2 regions of the Exiguobacterium sp. RIT452 genome follow, and region 2 is predicted to be linked to the other one. Evidence: a T-box and tRNA genes for the amino acid it is inferred to sense, from the RefSeq annotation. Region 2 holds a T-box; the other holds one or more tRNA genes.
What was found. The T-box of region 2 lies ahead of ileS (isoleucine--tRNA ligase). A T-box ahead of a tRNA ligase gene usually reads a tRNA of that ligase, here a tRNA-Ile.
Positions count from the first base shown of each region.

Region 1: it encodes a tRNA-Ile, which carries the amino acid that the T-box ahead of ileS (isoleucine--tRNA ligase) is inferred to sense. The anticodon was not compared.

Region 1 is NZ_QXJB01000001.1:200,373-206,910, reverse strand. Features, by position in the region: gene D3D03_RS01035 (peptidoglycan D,D-transpeptidase FtsI family protein) at 1-778, opposite strand, end outside; gene D3D03_RS01030 (superoxide dismutase) at 919-1,527, opposite strand; gene D3D03_RS01025 (alpha-amylase) at 1,621-3,081, opposite strand; tRNA gene D3D03_RS01020 (tRNA-Ile) at 3,211-3,284, opposite strand; tRNA gene D3D03_RS01015 (tRNA-Met) at 3,296-3,369, opposite strand; gene D3D03_RS01010 (Na/Pi cotransporter family protein) at 3,495-5,135, opposite strand; gene D3D03_RS01005 (hypothetical protein) at 5,478-5,831, shown strand; gene ispG (flavodoxin-dependent (E)-4-hydroxy-3-methylbut-2-enyl-diphosphate synthase) at 6,025-6,538, shown strand, end outside.
Region 2 is NZ_QXJB01000002.1:263,643-270,180, forward strand. Features, by position in the region: gene pyrR (bifunctional pyr operon transcriptional regulator/uracil phosphoribosyltransferase PyrR) at 1-193, opposite strand, end outside; gene D3D03_RS06850 (RluA family pseudouridine synthase) at 435-1,358, opposite strand; gene lspA (signal peptidase II) at 1,358-1,831, opposite strand; gene ileS (isoleucine--tRNA ligase) at 1,903-4,638, opposite strand; T-box leader at 4,698-4,926, opposite strand; gene D3D03_RS06865 (DivIVA domain-containing protein) at 4,927-5,448, opposite strand; gene D3D03_RS06870 (YlmH family RNA-binding protein) at 5,473-6,246, opposite strand; gene D3D03_RS06875 (YggT family protein) at 6,246-6,518, opposite strand; gene D3D03_RS06880 (cell division protein SepF) at 6,521-6,538, opposite strand, start outside.

The DNA of each region.
Region 1 (6,538 bases), on a different contig from region 2:
CCTTGAATTCCGCTTGTTGTTCCGCCGGGATTTTCGAGTACTTCCCGAAGATATTGCGGAGCGTCCCTTCGTACGGATAAGAGCGTTCATAAAACGGCTCGACCGATACCCCTTTTAAATCTTCGAGGTTTTCATCGATGATGGCCATTTCTTTTGCATCCGCCCCCAATTTGACGAGCTGGGGATCAAGCGCATAGCCGACTTCCATGTTGTGTTTGATGGCGACGACTTCCATCGTCTTGTCATCAAAATCAATGTCTTTTTCCGTGATTGTATCAAGACGAATCTGATCTTGCTGTGAAATCGACAACTTACTTTGCGCTTCTGAACTTGGATATTTTTCTTTGACGGCCTGTTTATACCGGCGGTCGGATTCCTTCTCGTTGACAGCAATCCAGTAATCCTTCAGATCGCGCTCCGTCACTTTCCAATCCTTTTTAGGCAGGTTGATGATCGCCGCAAGACGTGAGGCGATTTCAATCCGTTCATCAACTTTCGTATTTTGAGACCGGCGGTACACAATCGAGTACTTGGAAATCGTATCGACCAACAGTCGTCCGTCCCGATCATAAATCTTTCCGCGCGGTACTTCGTATTTCGAAGCAATCATCTCCGTTTTTTGAACTTCCCGTGAAATCTTTTCACCGTTTACAATCTGGACGACACCTAATCTAAAAATTAAAATCGCAAACAATAAAAACACTACAAAAAACATTAAATTCAAGCGCAGCGGCAGATGGTTACGCCGTCTGCCCCTTACTGTGATTCGTTTCGCCATGGCGTACTCCCCTATCGTTCAAAAGTCATCTTGTTTCATTATATAGAAGGAAACTTTCCATAACAACCTATCCCATCATTTTCCGCATTAAAAAAGAGCACCGGTTTCCCTTTCGGAAAATCGGCGCTCCTATCTATCTATTATTTTGCGTCAGCGTAAAGTTTTGCCACGTGATCCCAGTCAATGACGTTAAAGAACGCATTGATGTAATCCGGACGACGGTTTTGATAGTTCAAGTAATAAGCATGCTCCCAAACATCAAGTCCAAGAATCGGCGTTTTGCCTTCCATGACTGGTGTATCTTGGTTTGGTGTTGAAACGACAGCTAATTTGCCACCGTCCACGATGAGCCACGCCCAACCTGAACCAAAACGAGTTGTTGCCGCTTTTGCGAACGCATCTTTGAATGCTTCGAATGAACCAAATGATTCGTCGATTGCTGAAGCAAGCTCACCCGTTGGCACTGCTCCGTCGTTCTTTTTCAAGAGTTTCCAGAAGAACGAGTGGTTCCAATGACCGCCACCGTTGTTACGGACAGCTGTTTGAATGTTAGCAGGAAGTGAATCGAGGTTTTGAAGTAACTCTTCAAGTGATTTCCCTTCATGCTCTGACCCTTCAAGTGCCGCGTTTACGTTCGTGACATACGTGTTGTGGTGTTTTGAGTGGTGAATCTCCATCGTACGAGCGTCGATATGTGGCTCCAGCGCATCATAAGCGTAGCCGAGTTCTGGTAATTCAAATTTTGACATTTTCATGTCCCCCTTTATCCTATTTTCGGAATTTCAATACTCTTTAAGACTAGCAAAAATAGTTGGTCAGGTGCAAGCAATGACCCTTAGAGATTACTGTTCGTCGCGTGGAGCGAATACAGATACGCCGCCGCCCGGAACCGGGAAAACGCCGAATCCTTCTTCATCGATGACGACAGGTTCTTCTTGGTGATTCGTATAATCGAACCATTGTTCTCCGGCACGTGATTCACCGACGAACATCCGTTTCTCACACATATCCGCGTTCGAGAGCAAGACAGCGCAACCCGAGTTCGGGAATTCTTCGACCCCACGACGGACCCAACCGACACAATGCGGATCGTCCAGGTAGTCTTCTTGCTCGCCGTAGGCTTTATGGTAACGGGCGTACAACAAGGCATCAATCATTTCCTTTTTGCCTTCGACCGGATGCGGTCCTTGTACTCCGTAGTAATCACCATAGAAGACACACGGGTAACCGTCTTTACGAAGGAGTACCGAAGCATAGGCATGTTGTTTAAACCAGTCATCAATCCATGACTCAAGCGACTCGCCTGGTTGGGAATCATGGTTGTCGACGAATGTCACGGCATTCGTCGGATGAGATTCCACCAACGTATCCGCAAACAGTGTCGTTAAATCAAAGTCCTGTCCTTGTTGCGATGCTTCATGGAATTTATAGTGCAACGGGACATCAAACAAATCGATCGTATAGTCGACACTGTCTAAAAACTGACGGCAATCGTCTAGATCCGACTTCCAGAACTCACCGACCATATAAAATCCTTCCGGGTTATCCCCGATCATTGATTTGGCAAATTCATTGACGAATTCATAGTTGATGTGTTTGATCGCATCAAGCCGGAAACCTTGGCAGTTGATCGTCTCTTTAAACCAGTTTCCCCAGTTGATCATCTCTTCGCGGACTTCCGGATGATTGTAATCGATGTTTGCGAACATCAGATAATCATAGTTGCCGAATTCGTCATCAACTTGATCGTTCCAATCTTTATTTTTACCGGAGATTTTGAAGACACCTGTTTTTTCTTCGCGTGCATCAAAATCGGTTCCATTGAAAAATTCGTGTGTCCAGATGAAATCAGAATATTTTCCGTTTCGACCCGGGAACGTGAATTTTGTCCACGCATCGATTTCAAATTCTTCTGAAATTTCTTGCGAACGGTCTTCCGGGTGGACTTCCACAACTTTAATCGTCTCGAGTTCATCGGCAGCCGCTTTATGATTCATGACGACATCGGCATAAACCGCGATGTCATTTTCATGCGCGACCTGAATCGCTTCGACCAATTCATCTTTTGTCCCGTATTTCGTCCGGACCGTTCCTTTTTGATCAAATTCCCCTAGATCATAGACATCGTAAATGCCATACCCTGTATCTTCATCTGATTGTCCCTTTGATGCCGGCGGAATCCAAACAGATGTGATGCCTGCAGCACGCAGTTCCGGCGCTCTCTCTTTTAAGCGTTGCCAATGCTTTCCATCATTTTCTACATGCCACTCAAAAAACTGCATCATCGTATGGTTACGTTCCATCTCTCTTCGCTCTCCCTTAAATTGCCATAGTATGAATATTATTGTATGAACATTATTACAATATCTTTAATATTCCCCGTGCAACCAAAAATAAACGCACACTCAAAAAAAGAGTGTGCGCTTATGAAATGGACCCTGCAGGACTCGAACCTGCGACCGGACGGTTATGAGCCGTCAGCTCTAACCAGCTGAGCTAAGGGTCCTTAAGTAATAGTAGCGGCGGAGGGAGTCGAACCCACGACCTCACGGGTATGAACCGTACGCTCTAGCCAGCTGAGCTACACCGCCATGATGAATTAAAACAACTAATATCAGATTACTGGAATGAAACTTAAATGTCAATAAATTATCTCACAAAAACAAAGAGGAATTTCTTTTCAGAAATTCCTCTTGTTTCATGATGAATATTCGCTTCATGCTGTTCCTGACCGTTGCTCCAGTACCAAATCCGTAATGTTGACGGCGTGGTCACCGATCCGTTCCAAGTTCGACAACAGATCAACGAAGATCATTCCGGCCTGACCGGTACAGTCTCCTGCATTAACGCGCAAGACATGGTGTTTGCGGAATGAACGTTCGAGCGAATCCAGTTTCCCTTCGAGCTCAAGTACTTGGCGCGCCAAGGAAACATCATCAAGTTCAACTGCCTTGATGGCCGTTTCGACGATTTTTTGCGTCAAGACATACATCTCATCCAGCTCTTTTTTCGCTTGTGCCGTAAATTCGATACGATTCACGATTTGGAAGTCAACGAGTTCGATGACGTTTTCGACATGATCGCCGATTCGTTCAAAGTCATTGACGGCATGCATCAAGAGTGAATGGTCATTTGATTCCCGTTCCGATAAGTCATGTGCTGCGACTTTAACGAGATAACTTGTCACTTCTGTATTCAGATGATTGATGGCATATTCGATCTGACCTGCATCTGATACATCCTTTTTATCGTGCGATTGCGTATAACGGTGCGCTTTTCCAAGCGCTTCCTTCGAGAACTCACCCATCCGTAATACTTCGAGCTTCGCTTGATTTAAGGCGAGTGACGAAGATTGGTTCAAGATGTTTTGATCCAAGTGGCGTGGTTTCGAGTCGACGGTCGTATCCGTTCCCGGCACGACCTTTTGGACGAGCCATGCAATTTGCGCGATGAACCAACATTGAATCAAGGTGTTGACGACGTTAAACGTTCCGTGTGCAAAAGCAATCTGCATTTTTGGTTCCAAATCGAGTGCACCGGTAATCCACGTAATGAACGCCGAAAACAGTGGTAAGGCAATCAAGAAGAGGATTGTCCCGACGATATTGAAGATGACGTGTGCTGCTGCCGTCCGTTTTGCTGCGATCGACGCACCAAGTGCTGCGAGAACCGCAGTGATCGTCGTCCCGATGTTATCACCAAACAAGACGGGTAAGGCTGCTTTGATATCAATCATTCCGCCGTCATACAATTCTTGCAAAATTCCGATTGTCGCAGAAGACGATTGAACGAGAATCGTAAAGATCGTTCCGACGAATACACCGAGTAACGGGTTATCCGACATGGAAACCGTTAAGTCACGGAACCATTCGCTTGATTCAAGCGGTGCCATTCCGTCTCCCATGAGCGTCAACCCATAGAAAAGTGCTCCGAAACCAAAGAAGATTTGTCCGATGTATTGAATCCGTTCTTTATTGAAGAAGAAAATCAGGAACGCTCCAAGCGCGATCGCCGGGAGTGCTGCTTCCTTGACGTTAAATCCGATGATGAAAGCCGTAATCGTCGTTCCGATGTTCGCCCCCATGACGACACCGATCGCTTGACGTAAATTCATCAAACCGGCGCTGACTAAACCAACGACGATGACGGTCGTACCGGATGACGACTGGATCAAGACCGTAACGACAATCCCCGCCAAAATCCCAAGAAACGGGTTTGATGTGTATTTATCTAAAATATAACGCAGGCGGTCTCCCGCTGTTTTTTGAAGTCCATCTCCCATATACTTAATACCGAATAGGAAAATACCAAGTCCACCAATAAAAGTGAAAATCATTTCCTGTAAATCATAGTTCATCCTGTCATCTCCTCGTATAAAAAGTGGAATTGATTTTTTGTGAAGAATCTATTGTTTCAACCTCTCCTATTATGTAAAGGTCTATTGAACTTGTAAACAGTTTTTCAGGTATTTGATTGTTAAGGTTTTATTAAACTGTACTAAAACAACATTTGTGTTGATACAAAGCCCTTTTAAATCATAAAATACCATTGTTATAAAACAGAAGAAAGAGTGATTATTATGCATTTTTTAAGTCAACTACTTAATTACTTACAAACCACCCTAATTCCAAATCGTCCTTTTTTGAAGACTCGCCTGGCAGATGTTCCCCTTTATTTTTGTGGATTGGCTTGGATTTCCTTGTGGACGACGGTAATCGACAGTCTGTTTCTCGAACAATCGATCCCGTTTATCATCTGGTTCATTCTCCATTTCATCTTTATTGCAATTGCCGTTTTATTGTATCTGTTGTTCGTGTCTTACTTAAATCGGTGGTTCATTCAGTGGATCTTGCCAAAACCTTGGGCGTTTCGACAAGTGTTTCCTTATACCGTCGCAGCAAACATCTGGACGTTCCCGATCGGCGTCTTTGTTTATCAACTCGGATACTCTTCGGTCGGCATCGCGATTCTATTAGCCGGACACCTGTTGTATTCACTGCTGCCACTTTTCCTGGCCCGCCGGAAAAAGAAGCCCGCTCGACGTTTCTCCTAAGAACCTTCGCATTCGAACACTTTTTGAGCTTCAATGCCCGTCCAGCGACGGATTGACTTTCATCTTTTCGTGTTAAACAATTGTAAATGTTCAATTTTCGTTCTTGTTTCTCGATTTTTAGGGAATAGTTCGATATGATAGAACAAGTAGTCATAAACAATCTGGCGTTATGCCACAAAAGGAGATTTTCGATATGCCGAAAATGGTCCATCGCTCTAAGACTCGTCCCGTTCGTGTTGGGGACCTTGTCATTGGTGGAAGTAATGAAGTCATCATTCAAAGTATGACGACAACAAAAACACACGACGTCGAAGCGACTGTCGCTGAAATTTTACGTCTAGAAGAAGCAGGATGCCAAATCGTCCGGGTTGCTTGTCCGGAAGAGCGTGATGCGCTTGCACTTGCTGAAATCAAAAGCCGGATCAACATTCCGCTTGTCGTTGATATTCACTTCAACTACAAACTTGCTCTGATGGCTATCGAAGCTGGTGTCGATAAAATCCGGATCAACCCGGGTAACATCGGACGCCGCGAAAAAGTCGAAGCGGTCGTAACGGCAGCCAAAGCAAAAAACATCCCAATCCGAATTGGTGTCAACGCCGGTTCGCTTGAGAAACACATCCTTGAAAAATACGGTTATCCGACAGCTCGCGGTATGGTCGAGAGTGCCCTTCACCATATCAAGATTCTTGAGGATCTCGATTTCC
Region 2 (6,538 bases):
CACCGAGTAAAACCGGCTTCCCTTCAATCTGTTCAATCCGGCGGGCTAAACGACGGGCTAACGTTTCGCCCCGTGTCTTGATCCCGACGATCATCAGTTGATCGATCCCTTTGTTACGTTCGATGATTTCATGCGCAATACGTGTCAACGCGCGACCGATTGCTGCTTCATCTAAAATGACGGATGGTTTCATGATTGGCTCCTTTCTACAAAAAAACCTCCTGCGTAAAGTCGCAGGAGGTTGTTGAAGACAAAACGTGTCGGTAGCAGACAGCTACACGTGTATACACAAATTAAGTGTCTCCCTTTCGAAGCCTCTCCGGACTCGTTTAAAGGTGTGCTATAGGTAGGATCGTCAACGCGGACGACCGATTGTGAGGCAGATGTCTCGCATCGCTCTCTAGGTGATACTCTACCGTTTTATCAGAAAAACGTCAAGACTCTAATTCGAGTTTTTTCAACTGACTGATTTCAAATGTCATCTCTTCCGGCAAATCGGCTTCAAAACGCAACGTCTCGCCAGTGCGTGGGTGCGTGAATCCGAGAACCGCGGCATGGAGTGCTTGACCGTTCATTTTCATCGTTTTCCGCGGTCCGTATTTCGGATCTCCGGCAAGCGGGAAGCCGATGTAACGCATGTGGACACGGATTTGGTGCGTCCGTCCTGTCTCGAGCTTACACTCGACGACGGTAAATCCTTCGTAACGCTCAAGTACACGGAAATGTGTCACCGCTGCTTTTGAATTCTTGTCGGTCACGGTCATTCGTTGGCGGTCATTTTTGTCGCGTCCGACCGGCGCTTCGATTGTTCCGAGTTCATGCGGAATTTCACCATGGACCAGGGCAATATACAACCGTTCAGTCGTTTTGTCTTTTAATTGTTGCGCCAAGGATTCATGAGCCAAATCATTTTTAGCGACCATCAGGAGACCTGATGTATCTTTGTCGATTCGGTGGACGATCCCGGGACGTTTCACACCATTGATGCCGGAAAGATCCTGGCAGTGGTACAACAAGGCGTTGACCAATGTACCCGATACATGACCGGCGGCCGGGTGGACGACCATCCCTTTTGGTTTGTTGATGACGATGACATCACTGTCTTCATACACGACATCCAGTGGAATATTCTCGGGTAATACTTCAAGTTCGACCGCTTCAGGAATCCGGACGAGAATGTTTTCTGTTCCGGACATCTTATAGTTCGGTTTCACGATGCGTCCGTCGACTTCGACATGACCGGCTTTTAGCCAATCCTGGACTTGTGAACGCGACCAGTCTTGTTGTTCCGCCAACCATTTATCGATTCGACCGGTTGCACCATTGGCTTTTACAGCCCATTCATTCTGTTCATTCATTAATCAATCGTTCCCTTCTTAGTCAAACGCTCTTCAAACATGACGCTGATCAGCATCAAAATCACCCCAAACGTCAAACAGACGTCTGCGATATTGAATATCGGGAAGTTGTAACCAAACGGATAAAAATGGAAAAAGTCAACGACTTCTCCGCGCGCCATCCGGTCGATAAAATTCCCGATCGCCCCGCCCAGTAATAAGGCAATGCTCCAAGCAAATACTTTGTTTTTTGTGCCTTCTTTATACAGAAAATAAATCAATCCGATGACGACGACAACGGTAATCACGAAGAAAAAGCCAAATTTCCCTTCTAACATGCCCCATGCCGCACCACGATTTCGGTAGGAATTCAAATAAAAGAAATTCGGAATGATCTCAATCGCCTGACCGATCGTCATTTGTTGTACGACGATCCATTTCGTCAATTGATCCACGCCGACGAGTACAGCAGCAATCGCTAAGTAAAGCCACATTCTTTTTTCCTCCACATCCAAAAATAATGAGGGACCGCTACGAAGTCGCCGCAGCTGCCCCTCCCTGACCATTATAAAGAATTGACGACCTCAGTACAACGTGGGCAAAGTGTCGGATGAGCCGGATCTTGACCAAGTTCGGTCGAATAGGTCCAGCATCGTTCACATTTTTCACCGTCTGCTTTGAGAACCGTGACTCCTGTCGTTTCGTATGTCTTCTCAGCCGAATCAACGAAAACAATCTGTGAGACTTGCAACAACTGTTCGAGGTGATCAATCGTCCCAAGCAACGCCTTTGTCTCGTCATTTGGCGCAAGCTCGAGCTTGGCTTCAAGTGTTTTCCCGACAAGCTTCTCCGCACGTGCTTCTTCGAGTGCTTTTAGGACGTCATCGCGGAAAACGAGGAAGCTGTTCCATTTCGCAATCAACGCCAGACCTTCTTCCGTCACTTCCGGTGTTTCCGGAAGATCCGTCAAGAAGATGCTTTTCGTTTCGACACCCGGAACGAATTCCCATGCTTCGTCTGCCGTATGCGGCAAGACCGGTGCCATTAATTGTAACAACGTCACGACCGTGTCATACATGACTGTCTGAACGGCACGACGCGCCGGTGCATCTTCTTTTTCGATGTAGAGGATGTCCTTCGTGTAATCCAGATAGAACGAAGACAAGTCCAAGACACAGAAGTTATGCAACAGTTGATATACTGCCATGAAGTCGTAGGCATCATAAGCCGCCTTCACTTTGCCGACAAGTTGGTCAAGCTTCGTCCGCATGAAGCGGTCGGACTCTGGTAAGTCCTCAAAGGCAACACGGTGTGTCGTGTGATCAAATTGATCGAGGTTTCCGAGTAAGAAGCGGACCGTATTCCGGATTTTCCGGTACGATTCCGATACTTGCTTGAAGTTGTCCATCGAAGCGCGAACATCTGACTGATAATCAACGGAAGCGACCCACAGACGGAGAATTTCAGCTCCGAACTGTTGCATGATCTGGATTGGTGCAATCGTATTTCCGATTGATTTCGACATCTTCCGTCCTTGTCCGTCCAGAACAAATCCGTGACTGACGACCGCTTTATACGGTGCTTTCCCCGTCGTTGCGACGGCTGTCGAAAGGGATGAGTTGAACCAACCGCGGTATTGATCCGATCCTTCCAGATAAAGATCCGCTGGACGCTCGAGCTCCGGACGTGCTTCTAACACACCCGCATGCGAGGAACCGGAGTCAAACCAGACATCCATGATGTCCGTTTCTTTTTTGAAGACACCATTCGGGCTTGCCGGATGCGTGAAGCCTTCCGGAAGCAGATCAACCGCTTCGCGCTCGTACCAGACGTTTGATCCGTGTTCAGCGAACAGATTCGCGATATGGTCAATCGTTTCCGGTGTGACGATTTCCGTGCCATCTTCCGCATAGAAAATCGGCAGTGGTACACCCCACGCCCGTTGACGGGAAATGACCCAGTCTCCACGGTCTTTAAACATGTTGTGCAGGCGGGTTTCGCCCCACTCCGGTACCCACTGGACACCTTTGATCTCATCCAGGATTTCGGTACGGAAATCTTTGATCGAAGCAAACCACTGTGGTGTTGCCCGGAAGATGACCGGTTTTTTCGTACGCCAATCGTGTGGATACGAGTGTTTGATGAACGACAATTTCAACAAGGCGCCGGCTTCTTCTAAAGCAATTCCGATTTCTTTGTTTGCATCTTCATAGAACATGCCTTCAAAACCGGGTGCTTCTGCCGTCATGACACCTTTATCATCGACAGGGCAAAGGATATCGAGTCCGTAGGCTTGACCGATTCTAAAGTCGTCTTCCCCGTGTCCTGGAGCCGTATGGACGACACCTGTTGCTTCCGCTGTGACGTGATCCCCAAGCATGACGAGTGATTCACGGTCATACAGTGGATGTTTCGCTTTGATGTATTCAAAGTCCGCGCCGTTGAAGACACGACCTACCGTCGCTTCTTCCCAACCTAATGCTTCGATGACTTCCGGTACGAGTGTCTCGGCAACGATGTAGCCTTTGCCTTGGTATTCGATGCGTGCATATGTCAACTCACCGCTGACAGAAATCCCGAGGTTCGCTGGAATCGTCCATGGTGTCGTCGTCCAGATGACGAAATGATCCGTCGGCTCCAAGATGTTTTTCCCGTCCATGACTTGGAACGCGACGTAAATGGCAGCCGATCGTTTGTCTTGATACTCAATTTCCGCTTCCGCGAGAGCCGACTCTGAAGAAGGTGACCAGTAAACCGGTTTTTTCCCTTTATAGATGTATCCTTTGTTCGCCATGTCACCAAACAGACGGATTTGTGCCGCCTCGAACTCCGGTTGCAACGTGATATACGGATTGTCATAATCACCTAACACACCAAGTCGTTTAAACTGCTCTCGCTGATGATCGACTTGCTCGAGCGCATATTTCGCACAGAGCTTCCGGAATTCAGCAACCGACATCGACTTGCGGTCGACACCTGCTTTTTGTAAAGCCGTTTCGATCGGCAGACCATGCGTGTCCCAACCCGGTACGTACGGTGAACGGAATCCGTTCATCGATTTGTAACGGACGACGATATCTTTTAGGACTTTATTTAAGCCGTGCCCCATGTGGATGTCACCGTTCGCATAGGGAGGACCGTCATGTAAGATAAACGTCGGTTTCCCCGCATTTTTTTCTTGGACTGCTTCATAGAGATTCATCTCGTTCCAGCGTGCCTGCATGTCCGGCTCACGTTTTGGTAAGTTTCCTCGCATCAGAAATTCCGTTTTCATCATCAATAATGTATCTTTGTATTCCATCTGGCATTCCCTCACTTGTCTGTATTTTTAAGTACAAAAAAAAGCCAAGCTCATCCCCTGATAGGGACGAGTTTGACTTGAACTCGCGGTACCACCCTACTAGCAATCCTTACGAACGGATTACCACTTAAGAGCCCGATAACGAGGGCGAAACGACGGAACTTACTGCATTTGTTCAGTCCCGTACTCAAAGGGGATATTTTTTTTCATTCACTGGTCGGGCTCACACCGTTTCCCGATTCGCTGACAGTATCCTGATAAAAAACGTGTCCTTCTCACTGCTTTACTTTATATGACATCGTCGTCATTATACGCAACTGCCGGAATCTCGTCAAGCGCACCTCGCGTCGAACTATCAAACGCATCCCAGTCGTGACTTGTCAATAATTCCATCTGGGCATCAATCAACACTTTGAACCGGTTTCGGTACAACTCGATTTTTTTACGCATCTGTTCGACTTCAAAGTCCGTCCGTTGGGCGCGGCGTTGCGCTGCATCTTGTAACTGCTCCGCTTCCCGTTCAGCTTGTTTGACGATCAGGCTCGCTTCTTTCGTCGCGTTGGCCTTCACTTCTTCTGCCGCTTCTTGAGCGACGATGATCGATTTGTTTAATGTTTCTTCCATCGAACTGAAGTAATCGACACGAGACTGCATGTTTTGAATGACTTCTTGTTGTTGACGGTTTTCCCGAAGCAACAATTCAAAATCCTTGATGACTTGATCAAGAAATTCATTGACCTCATCTTCGTCATACCCGCGAAACTTCCGTGTGAATTCCTTATTGTGAATATCAAGTGGCGTCAATGGCATAATGAATCCTCCTCAGTTTGTTTGTTAACCTTTTAACAGACCGTATTGCAGTTTGATCCGATCCCGCTTTGTTGAACCGAGTACGGCAATCAACTTGACACGACCTGTTCCGCGAAGGGACAGTAAATCCCCTTCATCTAACAGAAAACTTGGATCTTCCACGATTTTGTAATTGACTTTACTTTCACCTTGCTTAATCAAGCTTTGCGCTTTTTGTCTCGAAAAACCAAGAATCTCACTGACTACGGTATCGAACCGCAGGGAACTGACAAAACCTAACTCTTCTTGCCATTCCTGCTCTTTGATTTTCAATTGTTCTTCCGAATCCACGACGGACAAACGGATTTTCGTCTTGCCTGCCCGATCGACATTCGCTTCGATATACGAGGCAACTTCTTTCGCGACAGCAAATTGCACTGTCTGGTCCTGAATCACCACATCGCCGAATTTTCCGCGTTTCAGCCCAATATTCAACAACGTGCCGGTCACCTGTCGATGCGACAGTTCAACGAATTTTGTAGGATAATGAATACGATAAATGGCAATATCAAAGTCGTCTGCATCGAGATCATAATAATCAGGTGCAATCAATGCACGCTGTCGTTCTGCGCCTTCGAAACCGCCCTCAAAAAAGAGGGCGCATTTCGTACCGACGAGTTCCCGTGTGATTTGCTGTTCACGTGGATCCAGAAAATCAGTTAGCTTAAACGTGTAGGTCGCTTCGACATGGTCGATCCAGTTTAAGACAAGATCGACAAACTCCCGCTCATGTCCGCGATAATGATCATAAACACTCATTACAGGAAGATAGCCCGGATTCCTGCCTGCGCCAAGTTAAGCACAAGAAAGGCAACGATTGGTGAAATGTCAAGCATACCTCCGATGGGCGGGATAATCCGTCGGAACGGTGCAAGAAACGGTTCGACTAACATCGCTAAGACCTGACCGAATCTGGATTCCCGTGCATTCGGGAACCAAGAAAGTAAAATGTAGACGATCATAACGTAGCTGTAATATTGAAGTAATGTGCCAAGTGTACGCCCGATTGCATACATGACTTGTGAATCCATGTTTACCACCCCTTATGGTT